Regions from separate parts of the Geobacillus sp. YF-1 genome, predicted to be linked through region 1. Evidence: predicted binding sites of a transcription regulator. Region 1 holds the regulator's gene; each other region holds the start of a gene.
The links. Region 1 encodes Rex, which represses fermentation and respiration genes when NADH is low (regulators of the CRP and FNR family bind a similar motif). Its sites were predicted from a motif close to TTGTGAAATATTTCACAA; they were not measured.
Positions count from the first base shown of each region.

Region 2: the regulator Rex is predicted to act here: its motif matches at 3,671-3,688, upstream of ACTVIM_RS03030 (cytochrome ubiquinol oxidase subunit I).
Region 3: the regulator Rex is predicted to act here: its motif matches at 4,286-4,303, upstream of ACTVIM_RS02750 (L-lactate dehydrogenase).

Region 1 covers NZ_CP199850.1:250,786-257,283, forward strand. The annotation lists gene rimI (ribosomal protein S18-alanine N-acetyltransferase) at 1-250, shown strand, start outside; gene tsaD (tRNA (adenosine(37)-N6)-threonylcarbamoyltransferase complex transferase subunit TsaD) at 243-1,259, shown strand; gene ACTVIM_RS01370 (ABC-F family ATP-binding cassette domain-containing protein) at 1,599-3,524, opposite strand; gene moaC (cyclic pyranopterin monophosphate synthase MoaC) at 3,623-4,111, shown strand; gene ACTVIM_RS01380 (redox-sensing transcriptional repressor Rex) at 4,127-4,789, shown strand; gene tatA (twin-arginine translocase TatA/TatE family subunit) at 4,786-4,938, shown strand; gene tatC (twin-arginine translocase subunit TatC) at 4,958-5,701, shown strand; gene ACTVIM_RS01395 (YdiK family protein) at 6,025-6,204, opposite strand; gene ACTVIM_RS01400 (lysostaphin resistance A-like protein) at 6,201-6,498, opposite strand, start outside.
Region 2 covers NZ_CP199850.1:598,431-604,928, reverse strand. The annotation lists gene sugE (quaternary ammonium compound efflux SMR transporter SugE) at 93-413, opposite strand; guanidine-I (ykkC/yxkD leader) riboswitch at 468-570, opposite strand; gene ACTVIM_RS03045 (hypothetical protein) at 681-971, opposite strand; gene cydS (cytochrome bd oxidase small subunit CydS) at 1,055-1,156, opposite strand; gene ACTVIM_RS03035 (cytochrome d ubiquinol oxidase subunit II) at 1,156-2,184, opposite strand; gene ACTVIM_RS03030 (cytochrome ubiquinol oxidase subunit I) at 2,181-3,527, opposite strand; gene ACTVIM_RS03025 (SpoVR family protein) at 3,811-5,232, opposite strand; gene ACTVIM_RS03020 (DedA family protein) at 5,390-5,995, shown strand; gene ACTVIM_RS03015 (MFS transporter) at 6,026-6,268, opposite strand; gene ACTVIM_RS03010 (YhdB family protein) at 6,454-6,498, shown strand, end outside.
Region 3 covers NZ_CP199850.1:558,222-564,719, forward strand. The annotation lists gene ACTVIM_RS02730 (glutamate-1-semialdehyde 2,1-aminomutase) at 91-1,377, opposite strand; gene ACTVIM_RS02735 (ABC transporter ATP-binding protein) at 1,597-2,601, shown strand; gene ACTVIM_RS02740 (ABC transporter permease) at 2,594-3,385, shown strand; gene ACTVIM_RS02745 (ABC transporter permease) at 3,389-4,174, shown strand; gene ACTVIM_RS02750 (L-lactate dehydrogenase) at 4,324-5,277, shown strand; gene ACTVIM_RS02755 (ion channel) at 5,508-5,912, shown strand; gene bcp (thioredoxin-dependent thiol peroxidase) at 5,976-6,452, shown strand.

The sequences.
Region 1 (6,498 bases):
GCACGTCACGAATGTTGCTGTTCTTCCCGAATTTCGTGGCCAAAAACTTGGTGAGGCGTTGATGCGTTGTCTGATGGATCTGGCGAGGCGACAAGGGGCAGTGACGATGACGCTGGAAGTGCGTGTGTCCAATCATGTCGCTCAATCGTTATATCGGAAACTCGGGTTTCGCAACGGCGGTATTCGAAAACGATATTATCCCGATAATTTTGAGGATGCGTTGGTGATGTGGGTGAAGCTACATGAATGAAGATGTGTATGTATTAGGGATTGAAACAAGCTGCGACGAGACTGCCGCCGCGGTTGTTAAAAACGGAAGAGCCATTTTGTCCAATGTGGTCGCTTCACAGATGGAAAGTCATCGGCGGTTTGGCGGCGTCGTTCCTGAGATCGCCTCGCGCCATCATGTGGAGCAAATTACGCTCGTGATTGAAGAGGCGATGCAGCAGGCGAAAGTGTCATTTTCCGACCTTCAGGCTATCGCTGTGACAGCGGGGCCAGGGCTTGTCGGGGCGCTTCTTGTCGGAGTGAACGCGGCGAAAGCGTTGGCGTTTGCCCACGGCATTCCGCTTGTCGGCGTGCATCATATCGCTGGGCATATTTATGCCAATCAGCTCGTGTCGGAAATGAAATTTCCGCTCTTGGCTCTGGTCGTTTCCGGAGGGCATACAGAGCTCGTTTACATGGAAGAACACGTCAAATTCAAGGTGATTGGTGAAACGCGAGATGACGCCGCCGGTGAGGCGTATGACAAGGTGGCTCGCGCTTTGGGGCTTCCGTATCCGGGAGGGCCGCACATTGACCGGTTGGCCCAAGAAGGAGAGCCGACCATTGACTTGCCGCGGGCATGGCTTGAGGAAGGATCGTATGATTTCAGTTTCAGCGGCTTAAAATCGGCGGTGTTGAATACGCTTCATCGTGCTAAACAGCGCGGCGAGGAGATCGATCCGAAGCAGATGGCAGCCAGTTTTCAAGCCAGCGTAGTTGAAGTGTTGACGACAAAGACTTTACAAGCAGCCAAACAATATCGCGTCCGGCAAGTGTTGCTCGCTGGTGGAGTGGCGGCCAACCGCGGGTTGCGGACTGCATTAGGGGAGCGAATGAGGCAGGAGCTCCCCGGTGTGGAGCTGGTTATTCCACCCTTATCATTGTGTACCGATAATGCGGCGATGATTGCGGCAGCGGGCACGATGTTGTACTGGCAAGGCAGGCGGTCAGATTTGGCGTTGAACGCCGATCCAAGCTTGCCGTTGGCGTAACGTAACGAAGGACAAACCGATGGGCACAATCGGCGGTTTTGGCGGCGGGCCAACCGCCGTTTCTTTTTTTAGACGGCAAGGGTGGATTGGTGGACAGACTGGTGGTCCGATTTGTGCATAGTTTCATCCACAGGTTGTGGATGATGTGGAAATATGGCGTAAATCGGATGAATATGAGGAAAATAATACACAGCGATGTTGAACAAAATTGAGCTGTTTTTTGTGGATAATGTGGAAAAGTTGGTGAATAACCTATATTTCACTGGATAGATTGTGGATTTCTTTGTGGATAATGTGACTAATTGAAACCGCCCACCGAAATAACCGGCGGGCGGTTGGTTATGGTGAGTCATAAAGCTGCTCCCATTCGGCCAGCAGTTTTTCCACTTGCTGCTTTCGCTCCTCGTTTTCTTGCACAAGCTGTTGTGCTGTTTCGTAGTCGTCATAAACGGACGGATCGCATAGTCGCTGTTCGGCTTGGGCGATTTGCTCTTCAAGCGCGGTGATTTCTGCTTCGATTTCGGCTAGGCGGCGTTGACGTTGACGCTGGCGCCTTTTTTCCTCTTTTTCTTGTTCATAAACAGATTTCGCCGACTCGTTGCTGCTCGGAACGATTGGGCTGGCATCCAAACGGGCTAACTCACGCATTTCTTCTTTTTTGGCGATATAGTAGTCATAGTCTCCCAAATATTCGCTAAGGCCGTCGCTTGACAGCTCGAGCACCTTCGTAGCGATGCGGTTGATGAAATAGCGGTCGTGGGAGACGAACAAAATGGTGCCTGGATAGTCGATCAATGCCTGTTCGAGCACTTGTTTGCTGTCGAGGTCTAAATGGTTGGTCGGCTCGTCCAGAATGAGAAAATTGGCCTGCTGGAGCATCAGCTTCGCGAGCGCCAAGCGCGCCTTTTCCCCGCCGCTCAACGCTGAGATCGGTTTTAAAACGTCATCGCCCGAAAACAGGAAGTTGCCGAGTATCGTTCGGATTTCTTTTTCTGTTTTAAGGGGGGAAGCATCCCATAATTCGTCAATGACTCGTTTATTAGACGACAGGTCGGCTTGATCTTGATCATAATATCCGATTTGGACGTTCGTGCCGTAGCGCAAATGTCCGGCTTGAATGGGAAGCTGCCCGGCGATGGCTTTCAACAGTGTAGATTTGCCGATGCCGTTTGGACCGACCAACGCGACGCTTTCGCCGCGGGCGATGTGGAAGCTGATATGACGAATGACCGGCTCGTTCCGGTAAACGACGGCCACGTCTTCAGCGATGAGCACTTGTTGACCGCTTGGTCGTTCGATCGTGAAAGAAAATGATGCCGATTTTTCCTCTCCGACAGGCCGTTCCATTCGCTCCATTTTCTCCAGCTGTTTTCGCCGGCTTTGCGCCCGCTTGGCCGTCGAGGCGCGGGCGATGTTGCGCTGAATAAACTCTTGCAATCGGGCGATTTCTTCCTGTTGTTTTTCATATCGCTGTAGCTCTTGCTCATATTGCTGCGCTTTCAGTTCCAGATAGCGGCTGTAGTTGCCGTTGTACGTCCGCAGCTTGGCGTTGGACAGCTCGTACACGTGATTGGCAACTTTGTCGAGAAAGTATCGGTCATGGGAGACGAGCAAGAGGGCGCCCGGATATGCCTGCAAATACTGTTCCAGCCAAGCGAGTGTGTCCAAGTCTAAATGGTTGGTCGGTTCGTCTAAAATCAGCAAATCCGGCTTGGACAACAGCAGCTTTCCGAGAGCGAGCCGTGTTCGCTGTCCGCCGCTTAACGAAGAGACCGGCGTTGTTTGATAATCGTATGAAGAAAATTGCAATCCGTGCAAGACGGAACGAATGTCGGCCTCATATTGATAGCCGCCTTGTTCCTTATACTGCTCTTGCAGTTCATCGTACATTTTCAGCGTTTTTTCATAGCGGACGGGATCGGCGAGCACATCGGGATCGCCAAGCTGAGAGCCGAGCGCGGCCAGCTGTTGTTCCATCGCTTGAAGCGGTGCGAACACGTCGAGCATTTCCTCCCAAATGGAGCGTGATGATTCCAACCCGCTCTGTTGTGCCAAATAGCCGATTTTGAGATGGTTTGGCTTGATGATTTCACCGCTGTCAAAAGATAGTTCGCCGGCGATGATTTTTAATAATGTCGATTTTCCCGCTCCGTTTCGGCCGACAAGGGCGATGCGGTCGCGGGACTGTATTTCTAGTTTAATATTCGATAAAATAAGGTCAGCGCCAAAATATTTCGTGAGTCCACGCACTTGCAAAATCATCATGTCGGTTCACCTCTCGGAATAGTTTAACGTATGTTGCTCAGACGGTCAAAGACAGAAGGAGAAAAATCATGTATAGTGTAGACATGGAGGAGATGGCTTTGTCATCGTTTACCCATTTTAATGAAGAGGGACGCGCGAAGATGGTCGATATCACGGACAAAGAAGAGACGGTCAGGGTCGCGGTGGCGCGAACGAGTGTCACTGTCAGCCAAGAAATTTATGAAAAAATCAAAGGCCGTGACATTAAAAAAGGGGATGTGCTGGCCGTCGCCCAAGTGGCAGGGGTCATGGCGGCCAAAAAAACGGCTGACCTGATCCCGATGTGCCACCCGCTGATGCTAAAGAGCGTCGATTTCACGTTTTCTTGGGAGCATGAAGAAACCGAGCCTCGTCTTGTCATTACAGCGACCGTGAAAACGAAAGGGAGCACGGGGGTGGAAATGGAAGCGCTGACGGCCGTTTCGGTTTGTGCGTTGACGGTATACGACATGTGTAAGGCGCTCGACAAAGGGATGACGATCGGTCCGACGTATTTGGTCGAAAAAACGGGCGGGAAATCCGGCCATTATCGACGGAAAACCGATTAGCTAGGGGATGAGACAATGAGCAATGAACAACCGAAAATTCCGCAAGCGACGGCTAAGCGGCTGCCGCTTTATTACCGATTTTTAAAGAACTTGCATGCATCAGGAAAGCAGCGCGTCTCTTCCGCTGAGCTGAGCGAGGCGGTGAAAGTCGATCCAGCGACGATCCGCCGCGATTTTTCGTATTTTGGCGCGCTCGGCAAAAAAGGATACGGGTATAATGTCCATTATTTGTTGTCGTTTTTTCGCCAAACGTTGGAAGAGGATGAAGTGACTGAAGTGGCGCTGTTTGGAGTCGGCAATTTAGGCACCGCTTTTTTAAACTATAATTTTTCGAAAAACAATAACACGAAAATTGTGATGGCGTTCGATGTTGATAAGCAAAAAGTAGGGACGACAGTCGGCGGCGTGCCCGTCTATCATCTCGATGAGCTGGAAGAACGGCTGCGCGGCGACATTCCGGTCGCTATTTTAACCGTGCCGGCCTCCGCGGCTCAGGCGTTGACCGATCGCCTTGTCGCCCAAGGGATTAAAGGAATTTTAAACTTTACTCCGGCGCGGCTGAACGTGCCTGACCATATTCGCGTTCACCACATCGATTTGGCCATTGAGCTGCAATCGCTCGTGTACTTTTTGAAAAACTATCCATCGCCATCGGCAAAAGGAGAGAATCATTCATGAAATATGTATTGCTGGCTGTTTTGATTTTGCTGTTGTTTGGCACGAAAAAGCTGCCGGAACTAGGGCGTTCGTTTGGCGAGTCGCTGCGCGAGTTCAAAGACGCCACCAAGGGTCTTGCGGATGAGGACGAAACGAAAACCGACCGGTGATAAGGCGGGATGAGGAACCATGAATGACAAAGAGATGTCAGTGTATGAACACCTCGGTGAGCTGCGAAAGCGGCTGATCATTGTGCTCGTTTTTTTCGCCGCGGCGTTGGCGGCGAGCTTCTTTTTCGTCGATGATGTCATTATTTATTTGCAACGAACGGCTGAGACAAAGCAGCTGACCATGAACGCCTTTCGCCTGACCGATCCGATCAAAGTATACTTTCAGTTTGCTTTTGTCATTGCCGCCGTGCTGACGTCTCCGGTGCTGCTGTATCAAATTTGGGCGTTTGTCAGCCCCGGTCTGTATGAAAAAGAGCGGAAGGTAACGCTAAGCTATATTCCGGCATCGATTGTTCTTTTTTTGGGCGGTGTCAGCTTTGCCTATTTCGTTTTGTTTCCATTTGTCGTTCGATTTATGAACCAGCTGGCTGAACAGCTGGGGGTCCAGCAAATGATCGGCATTAACGAATATTTCCAGTTTCTGCTTCAGCTTGTGCTGCCGTTTGGCGTTGTGTTTCAGTTGCCGATCGTGGTGCTGTTTTTCACCCGCTTAGGGCTTATCACGCCGCAGTTTCTTGTTCGCGTTCGCAAGTATGCGTATTTGGTGCTGTTAATTATCGCGGCGATTATCACGCCGCCCGATGTGTTGTCGCAAGTGATCGTCATGATTCCGCTCACGCTTTTGTATGAAGGGAGCATTTGGATCGCAAAAATCGGCTACCGGAAGGCGCGATCAGCGGCGGAACAAGGAGACAACGAGTAAAGCGGCGCACGGCCAAAGCGATTTTTAAACAAAAAATTCCATGGACAGCGTCCACTCGGGGGGAAAATCTCGCGCCGGTCCGGCATTTTCACGGGAAAGATCCATGGGCAAGCTGTGATCTGCCCTCCACTTGGAGGGTGAAAATCTCGCGTCAGTCCGGCATTTTCACGGGAAAGATCCATGGGCAAGCTGTGATCTGCCCTCCAGACGGGGATGAAAATCGCCGCTTGCCGACGGGGATGTTCGCGGGAAACAGATCGAGGGAGCACGGATGGGCATATCATAAAAAGAGGTGTCCCGATCGTACGTTTGGGGCACCTTCTTTATCGCTTCGGGGTAAAAAGCAGACGAAAGGCGGTTCCGAAATCAAAAGCCGCCAACGCCGCCAAGGCGATGGTCGAAACGTTCCAAATCGTTTCATGCGCGCTTTGGATCGCCAAATACGTAAACAGCAAACCTAGAAGGAAATAGGGCAATGAGAAGAGTCGAGGGTGGCGCGTCATAACCATGCCCCCCAAATCGTCAGCGGCAATTCCGGCTGGCGCATCATTTTTTCCATTTCATCAGCCAGTAGCATCTGCACAACGACGACGAACGTGTTCATCGCCACATGGGCGAACATCGGCACGAAAATGCGGCCGGTTTTCGCATATAAAAAGGCGAACGTCAGACCGATCGCTGTATACAAAAGCAAATGCTCCAGCTCCATATGGGCGATGGCGAAAAGAAGCGAGCTTGCGAGCGCGGCCGGCCAAAAGCGGTATTTTTCATAAAGCGATCCAAAAATGATTTTGCGG
Region 2 (6,498 bases), 350 kb from region 1:
ATTTGTGCCGAAACATCACACAAAAAGGCGACGTTTCCGCACCGATCAAGCGCCAACATGGCGATGTGCGTTTGCCACCCCCGTTTGTCGCCTTACTGCCCAGCGGTGAATTTCAGCCCTATCATCCCGACGAGAATCAATAATAAAAAGAGGATCCGCGGCGCGTTGACAGGTTCGTTTAAAAACATCATGCCAATGACGACCGCCCCAAGCGCCCCGATTCCTGTCCATACCGCGTAGGCGGTGCCGATCGGCAATGTTTTAGTGGCCATCGATAAAAAGTAAAAGCTGGCAGCCATTCCTAAAACGGTGACGACAGAAGGCCAAAGGCGAGTGAACCCCTCCGTATATTTCAGCGCAATGGCCCAGACAACTTCAAACACGCCGGCGACAACTAAGTATATCCACGCCATGTTTCATTCCTCCTTTCGAAAAAGAAAAAAGCCGTGAGAAATATCCACTGATACTCCTCCCGGGCTTTTGTCCCTCCGTGTACGCGGCGATGCCGCGCGTTTTCTCTCGGTCGCAGGCCGGCCGCAAAGCAGCCGCGGAACCCTAGAAAACCTGTTTCTTCGTTTTTTCCGCCTGTTATTGTACCATGTTTGCGGCCAATCCGCCACTGATTGAACCGATCGGACCTCCCTTATAGCAAGAAAGCAGATGGGACATGCCCACCTGCCTCATACCGGATCGTTATCCACATCGCTGTACGACTCAATCGCTTGGTCGAGCGCCCGATAGGCTTCAGCGAAAGCGTTCGTCGCCGATTCATCTCCTGCCGCGGCGAGCTCCATTCGCGCATTGCGCGCGTGAGTCACCGCGCGGATGACATCTTCGATCATTTGCCGCTTGTCCCCGGCGCTCGCTTTTAACCGTTCAAGCTCATGAATCGCCCCGTCAAGGCTTGTCGATTGCGGTTCGTGAAACGATTGTTCCAGCTGCTCTTTTACCCGTTGCAACACTTCTTTCATGATCGCCCATCCTTTCTTGATGTCTTGTCATCCGCTAGTGTGGGCGATCGGCGGCAAACTATGCATGAACGAAAAAATGGTGTTTACTCGTTTACGTGCCCATCTTTCAAACCAGCCCAAAACGCAGCAACGATCGACAGGGCGACGATGATCATCGGCGCATACATGAGCAAAAATGTTTCCATCATCCTTTCCCTCCTTCCCATTTTCCTTTCACGTATGCCTTGTTAAACAAAAAGAGACGCATAAGCAAATAAAGTGACGGAATTAACAACAATAGACCGGCAAGAAACGCAACGATCAACGCCATAGCCATCGTCTCATTCGTAAACCCGTCATAAATGGTCAAATACGGGTATAGCAAATACGGATAATGTGAAATGCCATAGGCGTAAAAGGCGAACGCGTATTGAAACAACAACGCAATAAACGCCCAGCCGAATCGCCTTTGCCGCCAAAGGAGCCAAACGGTCATGACAAAAAACAAAAAGGAAATGACCAGCATCCACGCCACGTTCCATAGGTTGGCGTAATGTTCGGGATTATGGTAGCGGAGCTGATAAATAATGAGCAGCGCTGACAACATCGTCGGCCCGCTCCAAAGAAGAGCGTAGCGGCGCAACAGCGCCCGCGCTCGTTCATCCTTGGCCGCGTCCGCATAATACGTTAAGAAAACGGCAGAAATGTAAAGAACGCTCGTCACGCTTAACAGCACAATGCTCCATGACAACGGGCTTGCAAACAGCTTCCCATAATCAAGCGCAACACCTGAAGCGCCTGCCTCTACAAACCCGCCTTCGGAAATCGTCAGCACGATAGACAGCGAGGCCGGGATCAACAGCCCTGTCAATCCATAAGCGATTAAATACCAGTTCCGTTCCGTCCCCCCATACGTATGAAACGCGTAGTACGAGCCGCGAATAGCTAACAAAATGATCGAGATGCTCGCCGGGACAAGCAAAATAGAACCGTAATAATACGCCGTTTTCGGAAAAAAGCCGACCATGCCGACAAAGAAAAAGACAAGAAAGACGTTCGTCACTTCCCAGACAGGGGAAAGATAGCGCTGAATGATGCGGTGCAAAAGATGCTGTTTGTTTGCCCAATGACTATAGGCGCTAAAAAACCCAGCCCCGAAATCAATCGAAGCAACGAGAATGTACCCGAACAAAAACAGCCATAACACCGAGATGCCAATGACTTCGAGCGTCATGGCGCCACCTCCCCGTTATTGGCCCGCTCTGCCAGCTCCCGCTCAACCGGGTTGCGGCGGAACATACGGACGAGCACTGTTGCGCTTGCAATCACCAACACGGTATACAAAAGGCAAAACAACACAAGCATCGTATCAACATGCGCAGACGATGTCGCTCCTTCCGCCGTTTTCATATAGCCGCGCAAAATCCACGGCTGCCGCCCGACTTCCGCTAAGTACCATCCCGCCTCAATCGCGACCATCGCCAGTGGCCCTCCCGCCACCAACAGTCCAAAAAACCATTTTTTCACTGTCCATTTCCAGCGAAACATCGATCCGAGCCAATATGCGGCTGCGACCACCATTAAAAACACCCCGATCGTGACCATCACATCGAATAAATAATGAATGGATAGCGGCGGACGCTCATCTTCCGGAATATCATTCAACCCAGTCACAACCGCCGCGGGATGGTTATGAGCCAAAATGCTAAGGGCGTATGGAATTTTCAAGGCATATTTCACTTCCCCGTCTTCTCCAAGCGCACCGAACAGGATCAACGGCGCATGGGAGCCCGTTTCAAAATGCCATTCGGCGGCCGCCAGCTTTTCCGGCTGGTATTCGGCTAAAAATTTGCCCGATAAGTCACCAACCAATGCACTGGCTACCGAAAAAATAAACGCCGTTTTCATCGTTAAATGAAGCGCCTTGCGATGATAAATGTGACAATTGCCTTTCCATAAATGCCAAGCGGCGAGCGAAGCAAGCACGAATGCTGACGTCATATACGCCGTCGCCAGCACATGGGCGACTTTCGTCGGCATCGCTGGGTTGAACATCGCCGCGATCGGATCGATGTTGACAAGCTCGCCGTTTTTCACCTCAAACCCTTGCGGCGTATTCATAAAGGCATTCACTATCGTAATAAACATCGCTGATGCCGAAGAGCCGATCGCCACCGGGATAAGCAAAAGCAAATGTTTTTTCTGATTTTCAAACCGATCCCATGTATACAAATAAATACCGAGGAAAATCGCTTCAAAAAAGAAGGCGAACGTCTCCATAAACAGCGGCAAGCTGATCACTTGGCCAGCCAGCTGCATAAAGTTCGGCCATAAAAGCGACAGCTGCAAACCGATCGCGGTTCCTGTCACCACGCCGACCGCTACGGTGATGACAAAGCCGCGCGTCCAGCGGCGAGCGAGCAAAATGTAATGCATATCGTTTTTGCGAATCCCAATCCATTGGGCAATCGCGATCATCAGCGGAACTCCAACACCAATCGTGGCATAAATGATATGAATCGTCAGCGTCAATTCCGTCAAAATACGGCTAAGCAGCACCGGATCGTAGCCGTTCACGATTTATCCCCCCTTACGAAAACAAACGGCCAATCAAGGAAAGCAAGACAACAGCTGCAACAGCAAAGCTAACGAACGCAAGCGTTTTTTCGTGTCGCTTCCACATATCCATCCTCCCGACAAACCATCAATGAATAAAGAATTTGTGATAAGTTTCACAAAATCATCTACTGCTTATTATTTCATAAAATGATGGGCACTGTATGAACTAATTTCGAATAATTTGTGTCGTTTTTCACATATTCATCGTGACAAACAAAAAAGCAGGATGCCCCTGCCTTTGTCACAAATATTTTCGATGCACCGTTTTCCCGTCATACGTAAACAACATCGACTTTTCCTCGACGACCGTCTCCATATGAACTGGACGGCCCCACAACTGATAAATGTACGGGAGCACCTTTTCCAAATACTTCAAGTCGAGTTCGATCCCTTCATACCAATGTTTTAAATACAACTCGCCGTTGCGCATATAATCGCCGTCATTGACTGTGATATACGGGAATCCGCCGTTGACTCGCATGCTGACGAGTTGATCGCGGATAGTCTCCCAGTTTTTGTCGACGATTTTATATTCTTTTCCTTGTTTCTGGAACAAATACATATCTTCGCGCATGACGAGCTCTTTCGTCAAATAGTTGCGCAGAAACGAAATGTCCGACTCCAGTTCGCGCACTTCAAAAATTTTCGCCCGCCCCGATCCGGGTTTGACACCGTATTTTTTCATCTCCTCGGTCGGGTTGTTCCAACGTTCTTCAATGTCTTCGAAAATTTTCAACCCTAAATAGTACGGGTTAATGCCGGTGCGCGACGGCTGCACGACGTTGGCATTCAGTTTCGCAAATTCAATCGCCTCATCGCTCGTCAAGTCCATCTCGCGCAAAATGCGCTGATGCCAATACGTCGCCCAGCCTTCGTTCATGATTTTCGTCTCGAGCTGCGGCCAGAAATACAACATTTCTTCGCGCATCATCGTCAAAATGTCGCGCTGCCAGTCCTCCAGCTCACGGCTGTATTCTTCAATGAACAACAGCACATCTTTTTCCGGCTGCGGCGGAAACTTGCGCCGTTTTTTGCGCGGCGGCGTTTTTGGCTTGTTTCGTTCATCAAGCGACCAGAGATCGTCATACGGCGTTGACGCTTTCGCCTCCTCTTCCTCTTCGTACACTTCCGTATCTTCCCACGTCCACGACAGTTTCGGCCGCAAGAGCGAGGGATCGATATGCTCTTGAATCGCCAAGACGGCGTCTAAAAATTTCTCCACTTCCAGTTTTCCGTATTGATGTTCGTAATGCTTGATTCGCTCTGCTGTCGCCGCCATGCTTTCCACCATATCGCGCTTTGTGTTGCTGAAGCGGACGTTGTTTTTGAAAAAGTCGCTATGCGCCAACACATGGGCGACGATCAGTTTGTTTTGGATCAGCGTATTCGTATCAAGCAAAAACGCGTAGCAAGGGTCCGAGTTGATGACGAGTTCGTAAATTTTGCTTAACCCTAAGTCGTAATGCAGTTTCATTTTGTAAAACTGTTTGCCAAAGCTCCAATGGGAAAATCGCGTTGGCATGCCGTAGGCGCCAAACGTGTAAATAATGTCCGCCGGGCAAATTTCATAGCGCATTGGATAAAAATCAAGGCCAAATCCTTCGGCAATTTCCGTAATCTCCGCAATCGCCCGCTCCAGCTCTTTCAGCTCGTCCTGCCGCATCCAATCCCCCCTTTTCTTCTTACCACAATGTATGAGGGAAACGGCGGTTTGATACGTTCGATCGTTTGGCATGAACGCGCAGCGCCCCATTTTCATTTGGGGACCGTTGGCTTATAATGGTCATATACAAGAAATTGCGGCAAAGCGTGGTGGTTATTTGCAACATTATTTGCACCATCTCATCGACCATTTCGGCTATATCGGCATTATGATCGCGCTCATGCTTGGCATCGTAGGGCTGCCGATTCCTGATGAATTGCTGCTGACCTATGCCGGCTACCGCGTATCGACCGGTTCGTTTTCCTATCCGCTCGCTTTCCTTTTTTGCTGGCTTGGCGCCGTTATAGGCATCTCGCTCAGCTACACGCTCGGAATTACGCTTGGGTTACCGTTTTTACACCGATTTGGTCCTAAGCTCCACGTAACGGAAAAACGGCTCGAGCAAACGAAAGCGCTGTTTGTGAAACTCGGTCCAACTGTCCTGTTCATTTGCTATTTCATCCCCGGCGTTCGGCATCTCGCCGCTTTTTGGGCCGGGACGAACGCCTACCAATGGCGAAAGTTTGCCCTATTTGCCTACAGCGGAGCCATGGTGTGGGTGGCGGTGTTTTTGACGATTGGCGCTTATTTTGAAAGCCGCTGGACGGCCGTCAAACAATACCTCCACGCCTATCGCCCGTTTTTTCTTCTCGCCTTCGTGATCGCTTTCAGCTTCGCCCTCTTCTGGTGGCGGGCGCAGCAAAAACGAAAAACACCGGACTGAACGCCGGTGTTTTTCGTTTTTCGGCTCCTGCTATACGTGTTTAGTCGAATCACGGCGATACGTTTCCATGAGCAGGCCCATGAACAAGCCGAACCCGAACATCACCATCGAAGCGCCGATAATTCCAAGGCTGACAATGGTAAGAAAAAAGTCTTTGTTGTAAGCGTTTGCGATAAAACTGAGCAAAAAAAGCGCTGTTCCGACCGTTAAGCCGACGGACGCCATCCATTTGCACATGTTGGTCATTTGTTGTCCTTCATGTCGTTGATTCATCTCATCATCCCCTTACTTAGAGGATACTATTCTTGTCACAAAATTGCAATATTTTCTTTTCTTTTTTCTCCTCCGTTTCGGGTATAATTTATATTTTGCCTTCTGTCACAACATTTACAGGGCAACAAAAACGGAGGGCGTCATACACTAACAATGACTCCTTCCCGATAAAGGAGGCATGCCGCTTGAACACCGTCGACTACGATAAAGCGCTCTATTACACGCATCGC
Region 3 (6,498 bases), 310 kb from region 1:
TTCATGATAGGTTTTTCTTCCATCATTTCCGCGCGGCGTGCTGGGAACAGCCGCTTTTCGTCCTTCCTGCTTCGGCAAGGAAAGAGGCAGTTACAGTTGTCGGAACGCTTTGCCAACGGCATCGATCGTGTAGGCGATGTCGTCTTCGGTATGAGCGAGGGTGATAAACCATGCTTCATATTTGGACGGTGCAAGATTGATTCCTTGTTTGAGCATGAGCTTGAAAAATTTCGCAAACAACGTGCCGTCGCTGCGCTGGGCTTGCTCATAGTTTTCGACTTTTTCTTCCGTAAAGAAGACGGTGAGCGCACCTTTTAAGCGGTTGACGGTCACCGGCAGGCCGCATTGGCGGGCATGGGCGAGGATGCCTTCTTCGAGCATGGCTCCTAGCCGATCCAGATGTTCGTAGACGCCCTCTTGCTTTAACACTTCAAGGCAGGCGATGCCAGCGAGCATCGACGCCGGGTTGCCGGCCATCGTCCCCGCTTGGTACGCCGGTCCGAGCGGAGCGACTTGTTCCATAATGTCTTGGCGTCCGCCGTATGCGCCGATCGGCAAGCCGCCGCCGATAATTTTCCCCATCGCTGTCAAGTCGGGTTCGATGCCGAGCAAGTTTTGCGCTCCGCCATACATAAAGCGGAAGGCGGTGATCACTTCGTCGTAAATGACAAGCGCCCCTTTTTTGTGGGCCACCTCATTGATCGCTTCTAAAAAGCCTGGCTTTGGCAGAACGATGCCGAAGTTGCCAACGATCGGTTCGACCAATACGGCTGCGACTTGCTCGCCCCAAACGTTCATCGCTTCACGGAACGATTCCGCATCATTGTACGGCACCGTAATCACTTCTTGGGCAATGCTTGGCGGCACGCCAGCTGAATCCGGCGTCCCTAATGTCGATGGTCCTGAGCCGGCGGCGACGAGCACAAGATCTGAATGGCCATGGTAGCAGCCGGCGAATTTCACGATTTTGCTGCGGCCGGTGTAGGCGCGGGCGACGCGGATCGTCGTCATCACCGCTTCCGTTCCTGAGTTGACAAACCGTACTTTTTCAAGCGACGGGATCGCCTCTTTTAACATTTTGGCGAACGTAATCTCATGCGGCGTCGGCGTGCCGTACAGCACCCCGGTCTCGGCGGCGCGGCGGATGGCCGCGGCGATGTGTGGATGGGCGTGGCCGGCGATGATCGGCCCGTAGGCGGCCAAATAGTCGATGTACCGGTTTCCATCTACATCCCAGAAATACGCTCCCTGCGCCCGTTCCATCACGACTGGTGCTCCGCCGCCGACGGCTTTGTATGAGCGGGACGGGCTGTTCACCCCGCCGACAATGTGCTTAAGTGCTTCCTCATAGAATTGTTCTGATTTGGTCCACTGCATCGTTTGATCCTCCTGTTTCCGATAACTGCGCCTTTATTTTACCATAATGGGGTTGTCAGTTGCGGCTAGGGTGTTCGCGCGTACAAACGAGCCCCTTTGGTATGGATGAGACACAAAACAGGTGCAAATGACGATGATTTATGTATAATGAATGGCGATGTAACGGAAAACAGGCAAACCCCTTTGTTAGTCGGCAACTAAAGAGGCGGGAGGAGAAAGATGAACATCATTGAAGTTGAACAGCTGCGAAAAGAATTTAAAGTCCATAGAAGCCGCTCCGGCCTCGTCGGGGCGTTTCGTGATTTATGGACGCGCCGTTACACGACCGTTCGGGCGGTTGACGGCATTTCTTTTGCTGTCAAGCGAGGTGAAATCGTCGGTTATATCGGCGAAAACGGGGCCGGCAAGTCGACGACGATCAAGATGTTGACCGGTATTTTAACCCCGACGTCAGGTCGCATCGTCGTCAACGGGATGAACCCGCATCAAGAGCGGGAGAAATTTGTGCGCACGATCGGCGTTGTGTTCGGCCAGCGCTCGCAATTGTGGTGGGATATCGCGGTTCAAGAATCGTTTCGCTTGTTGAAAAAAGTGTACCGCGTTCCCGATGAACAGTACGACCGCCATATGGGCGAGGTGATCGAGATGCTTGAGATCGGATCGCTGCTTGATAAGCCGGTGCGCAAGCTGTCGCTCGGGCAGCGGATGCGCTGCGAGCTCGCCGCCGCGCTCATTCACAATCCGCCGCTGTTGTTTTTGGACGAGCCGACAATCGGTTTGGATGTGCTTGTTAAGCTCAACATCCGTCAGTTTTTGAAACAGTTGAACGAGCGGTACGGAACGACGATTTTGCTGACGACGCACGACATGTCAGACATCGAGGCGCTGTGCGAGCGGGTGATCATGCTTGACGAAGGAAAAATCATTTATGATGGTTCGCTCGAAACGTTAAAAGAAAAGTGGGGACAAGGAAAACGGGTGGCGTTTACATTCGCAGAAGCAACGGCCGCTCCGCCTTTGCAGGAGCTGACGGTTGGCTTGGATGTCGTCTGGAAAAAAGGAGAGCAGCCGAACATTTGGGTGGCGCACGTTCCATCGGGAGGAGTGCCGGAAGTCGTCAGCCGCGTCGCCGCCCGCTACCCGCTGCAAGATATTCGGATTTATGAAGCGTCGACGGAAGAGATCGTTCGCCACATTTACGAAGAGGGTGCGGTGCATGGATAAGTATATGGAAATGATTCGCATCCGCTTTTTAATGATGCTCGCTTACCGGACCAACTATTATACGGGGATTCTCATTTACGCCATTAACATTGCGGCGTACTACTTCCTTTGGTCGGCCGTTTATGGGGGCAGGCCGTCGATGCAAGGGATGTCGCTTGAGCAAATGACGACGTATGTCGCCATTTCTTGGCTGGCGCGGGCGTTTTATTTTAACAACCTTGACCGCGAAATCGCCATGGAAATCCGGGATGGAAAAGTAGCGGTGGAATTGATCCGCCCGTACAGCTATTTGGGAATGAAAGCGGTGCAAGGGCTTGGCGAGGGGCTGTTCCGCCTGTTCTTTTTATCATTGCCTGGGCTTTTGGTCGTATCGCTTTTTTTGCCGCTGCAGTTTCCAGAACACGCGAAAACGTGGTTCGCCTTCGCTCTGTCGCTTTTATTCAGCTTTATCATTTTTTCCGAGCTGAACTTGCTTGCGGGGGTTGTGACGTTTTTTACGTTCCGCAATGAAGGGTTGCTGCGGGCGAAGCGGTTTATCATCGACTTGTTTTCCGGGTTGATTTTGCCGCTTTCCTTTTATCCAGATTGGGCGCAGCGATGGATGCACTATTTTCCGTTTCAGGCGATCAGCTATATCCCGAGCATGATTGTTACGGAAAGCTTCCAAGGCGCCGCCGCTCGCGACGGCCTGCTCATGCAGGCGGCATGGTGCATCGCGTTGCTGTTCCCGCTTGGATGGTTATGGAGGGCGGCGAAACGGCGTCTCGTTGTGCAAGGAGGGTAAACGTTGTTTTACGTATCGGTGTTTGTTCAATACATGGGGCAATATATGAAGACGAAACTGCAATATCGTGCCGATTTGTTCGTAGAGTGGCTGTCCGACTTGATGGCTCAGGCCGTCAACTTGATCTTTTTGCTCGTTGTGTTCAGCCATACGCCGCTGCTTCACGGTTGGTCGCGCGATGAGATGTTGTTCATTTACGGCTTTTTCCTCGTGCCGTACGCCGTATTTGCGGCCTTTTTCAACTTATGGGATTTTAATGAGCGCTACATTGTCCAAGGCGAAATGGACCGCGTGTTGACGCGCCCGGTGCACAGCCTGTTTCAGATCATTCTCGAGCGAATGGAGCTCGAATCGTTGCTCGGCGCTGTGCCCGGGCTGGTCATTATGGTGTATGCCGGCAGCCGCTTGTCGCTTTCGTTCCATTGGTATGATGCCTTGATGTTTATTTTGCTTGTGGTCGGCGGAGTGTTGATTTATGCCGGCATTTTCATTTCGCTGGCGACGATTAGCTTTTTTGCCGATGCCCGCACATCCATCATGCCGATGATGTACAACATCAGCAGCTATGGCCGCTACCCGGTCGATATTTACCATCGCGTCATCCGCTATATTTTAACGTGGGTGTTGCCGTTTGCCTTCGTCGGCGTCTATCCGGCTTCGTATTTTCTCCGCAAGGAAGAATGGTATGGCTACGCGTTTTTCACTCCGGTCGTCGGCGCCTTGTTTTTTGCCATCGCCGTCATGCTTTGGAACGCTGGGGTGAGGCGGTATCGCGGGACGGGGAGCTGACTGCCCCGTCCGTTTTTTGCTTAACGGAGGCTGTCATAAAAATGCCAAACAACGGCCAAACAATTGCCATAATCGTTTATGCATAGTTCTCGCTTCATCGTGTAAAATAATTTGTGAATATATTCACAATCATGAGGAGGGAGACAGCGATGAAAAACGGAGGAGGAAATCGCGTGGCGGTCATCGGCACCGGATTGGTCGGCGCCAGTTATGCTTTTGCTTTATTGAACCAAGGGATTGCCGATGAAATTGTGCTCATCGATGCGAACGAAAATAAAGCTGCGGGCGATGCGATGGATTTCAACCATGGGAAAGTGTTTGCGCCGAAGCCCACGGACATTTGGCATGGCGATTACCGCGACTGCCGCGACGCTGATTTAGTCGTCATTTGCGCCGGCGCCAATCAACAACCAGGCGAGACGCGGCTTGATCTAGTGGATAAAAATATCGCCATTTTCCGCTCGATCGTTGAATCGGTTATGGCATCCGGGTTTCAAGGATTGTTTCTTGTCGCCACCAATCCGGTTGATATTTTAACATATGCGACGTGGAAGTTCAGCGGCCTGCCGCCAGAACGAGTAATCGGATCGGGCACGATTTTGGACACCGCCCGCTTTCGCTTTTTATTAGGCGAGTATTTCGCCATCGCCCCGACGAATGTCCACGCCTACATTATCGGGGAACACGGCGATACCGAGCTTCCGGTCTGGAGCCAGGCTGACATCGGCGGGGTGCCGATCCGCAAGTGGATCGAATCGAAAGGAGAACAGGCAAGGGAGGATTTGGAGCGCATTTTTGCCAACGTTCGTGACGCTGCTTATCAAATTATCGAGAAAAAAGGAGCGACATACTACGGCATCGCCATGGGGCTTGCCCGCGTGACGCGCGCCATTTTGCATAACGAAAATGCCATTTTGACCGTCTCGGCTTATTTGGACGGCTTATACGGTGAACGCGACGTCTATATCGGTGTACCAGCGGTCATCAACCGTAATGGCATCCGCGAAGTGATTGAAATCGAGCTGGACGATCACGAGCAAACTTGGTTTCACCACAGCGCCGCGACGCTGAAAGAGGTGCTGGCCCGCTTCTTTTTCCGGTGAGGAGTCGCCATGACAACGCGATTTGCGCCTCACTGAGCTGGCTGCCCGCTTTTTTTTCCAGTGAGGAGTGCGTTCGGTCAAAATGACAACTGGCCATTTGACTGGATGAGCCACTCGACAGACGGCGCCTTGGTGCGGTCGGTTGGTTTCACTCCCCGCTGGTTCCTCCCCGTCATAATTGCTTGTCCGGCCACGTATATATGAACAACGGACAAAGATGGGGGGATGCGATGGATTACGCCTTCCTCGGAGTGATTGCCGCCGTCCTCCTAGGCTGTATCACCTCGCTTTGGACGGCGCGCGTGCAAGCGACGCACCGGCTTTCGCTCGACAGCTTATGGGTGCTTGTTCAGTGGTACGTAACGATGATGCTTGGGTTTGCTATGATTTACATGATTTTGCAGATCAACGGCCATCAAGTGTTTACTCCGTCTCCGAACAGTGCCACAGGAGAACGTCTCGCTTTGCTTGAGGATAGCTTGTACTTAAGCGGTATGACGCTCTTATCCGTCGGGTACGGGGATGTGACCCCGATCGGCATCGGGCGGTGGATCGCCATTGCCGAAGCGCTTCTCGGCTACATTATGCCTGCTGTCATTGTCACGCGCACTGTATTTGACTGGGACCATCGCTGACAGTTGCAAATTCTCTTCGTCTTCGCTACGCTAAAAGAAAACATCGAAGACGGAGGGAATGCCATGACGGCAGTGATTGGCCAGCCAGCCCCGGATTTCACTTTGCCAGCAAGCAACGGGGAAATGGTGTCGCTTTCCGATTTTCGCGGTCAGTATGTCATTCTTTATTTTTATCCAAAGGACATGACGCCCGGGTGCACGACCGAGGCATGCGATTTTCGCGACCGCTATGAACGGTTTAACGAATTGAATGCCGTCATCTTAGGGGTGAGCACAGACCCAGTCAAGCGGCATGAAACGTTCGTTGAGAAGTATGAATTGCCGTTTTTGCTTCTTTCCGATGAGCAGCATCAGGTGGCAGAACTGTATGGGGTCTGGAAGAAAAAGCGGAATTTTGGCAAAGAATACATGGGCATCGAGCGCTCGACGTTCATTATCGCCCCCGATGGAACATTGGTCAAAGAATGGCGCGGGGTGAAAGTAAAGGGGCACGTCGATGAGACGCTCGCGCAGGTGGCCCGATTGGCCTCATCTAGGTAAGCGTCCAAGCAAGAACAACGTTTTTGCGTATGATGCATAGTAACCT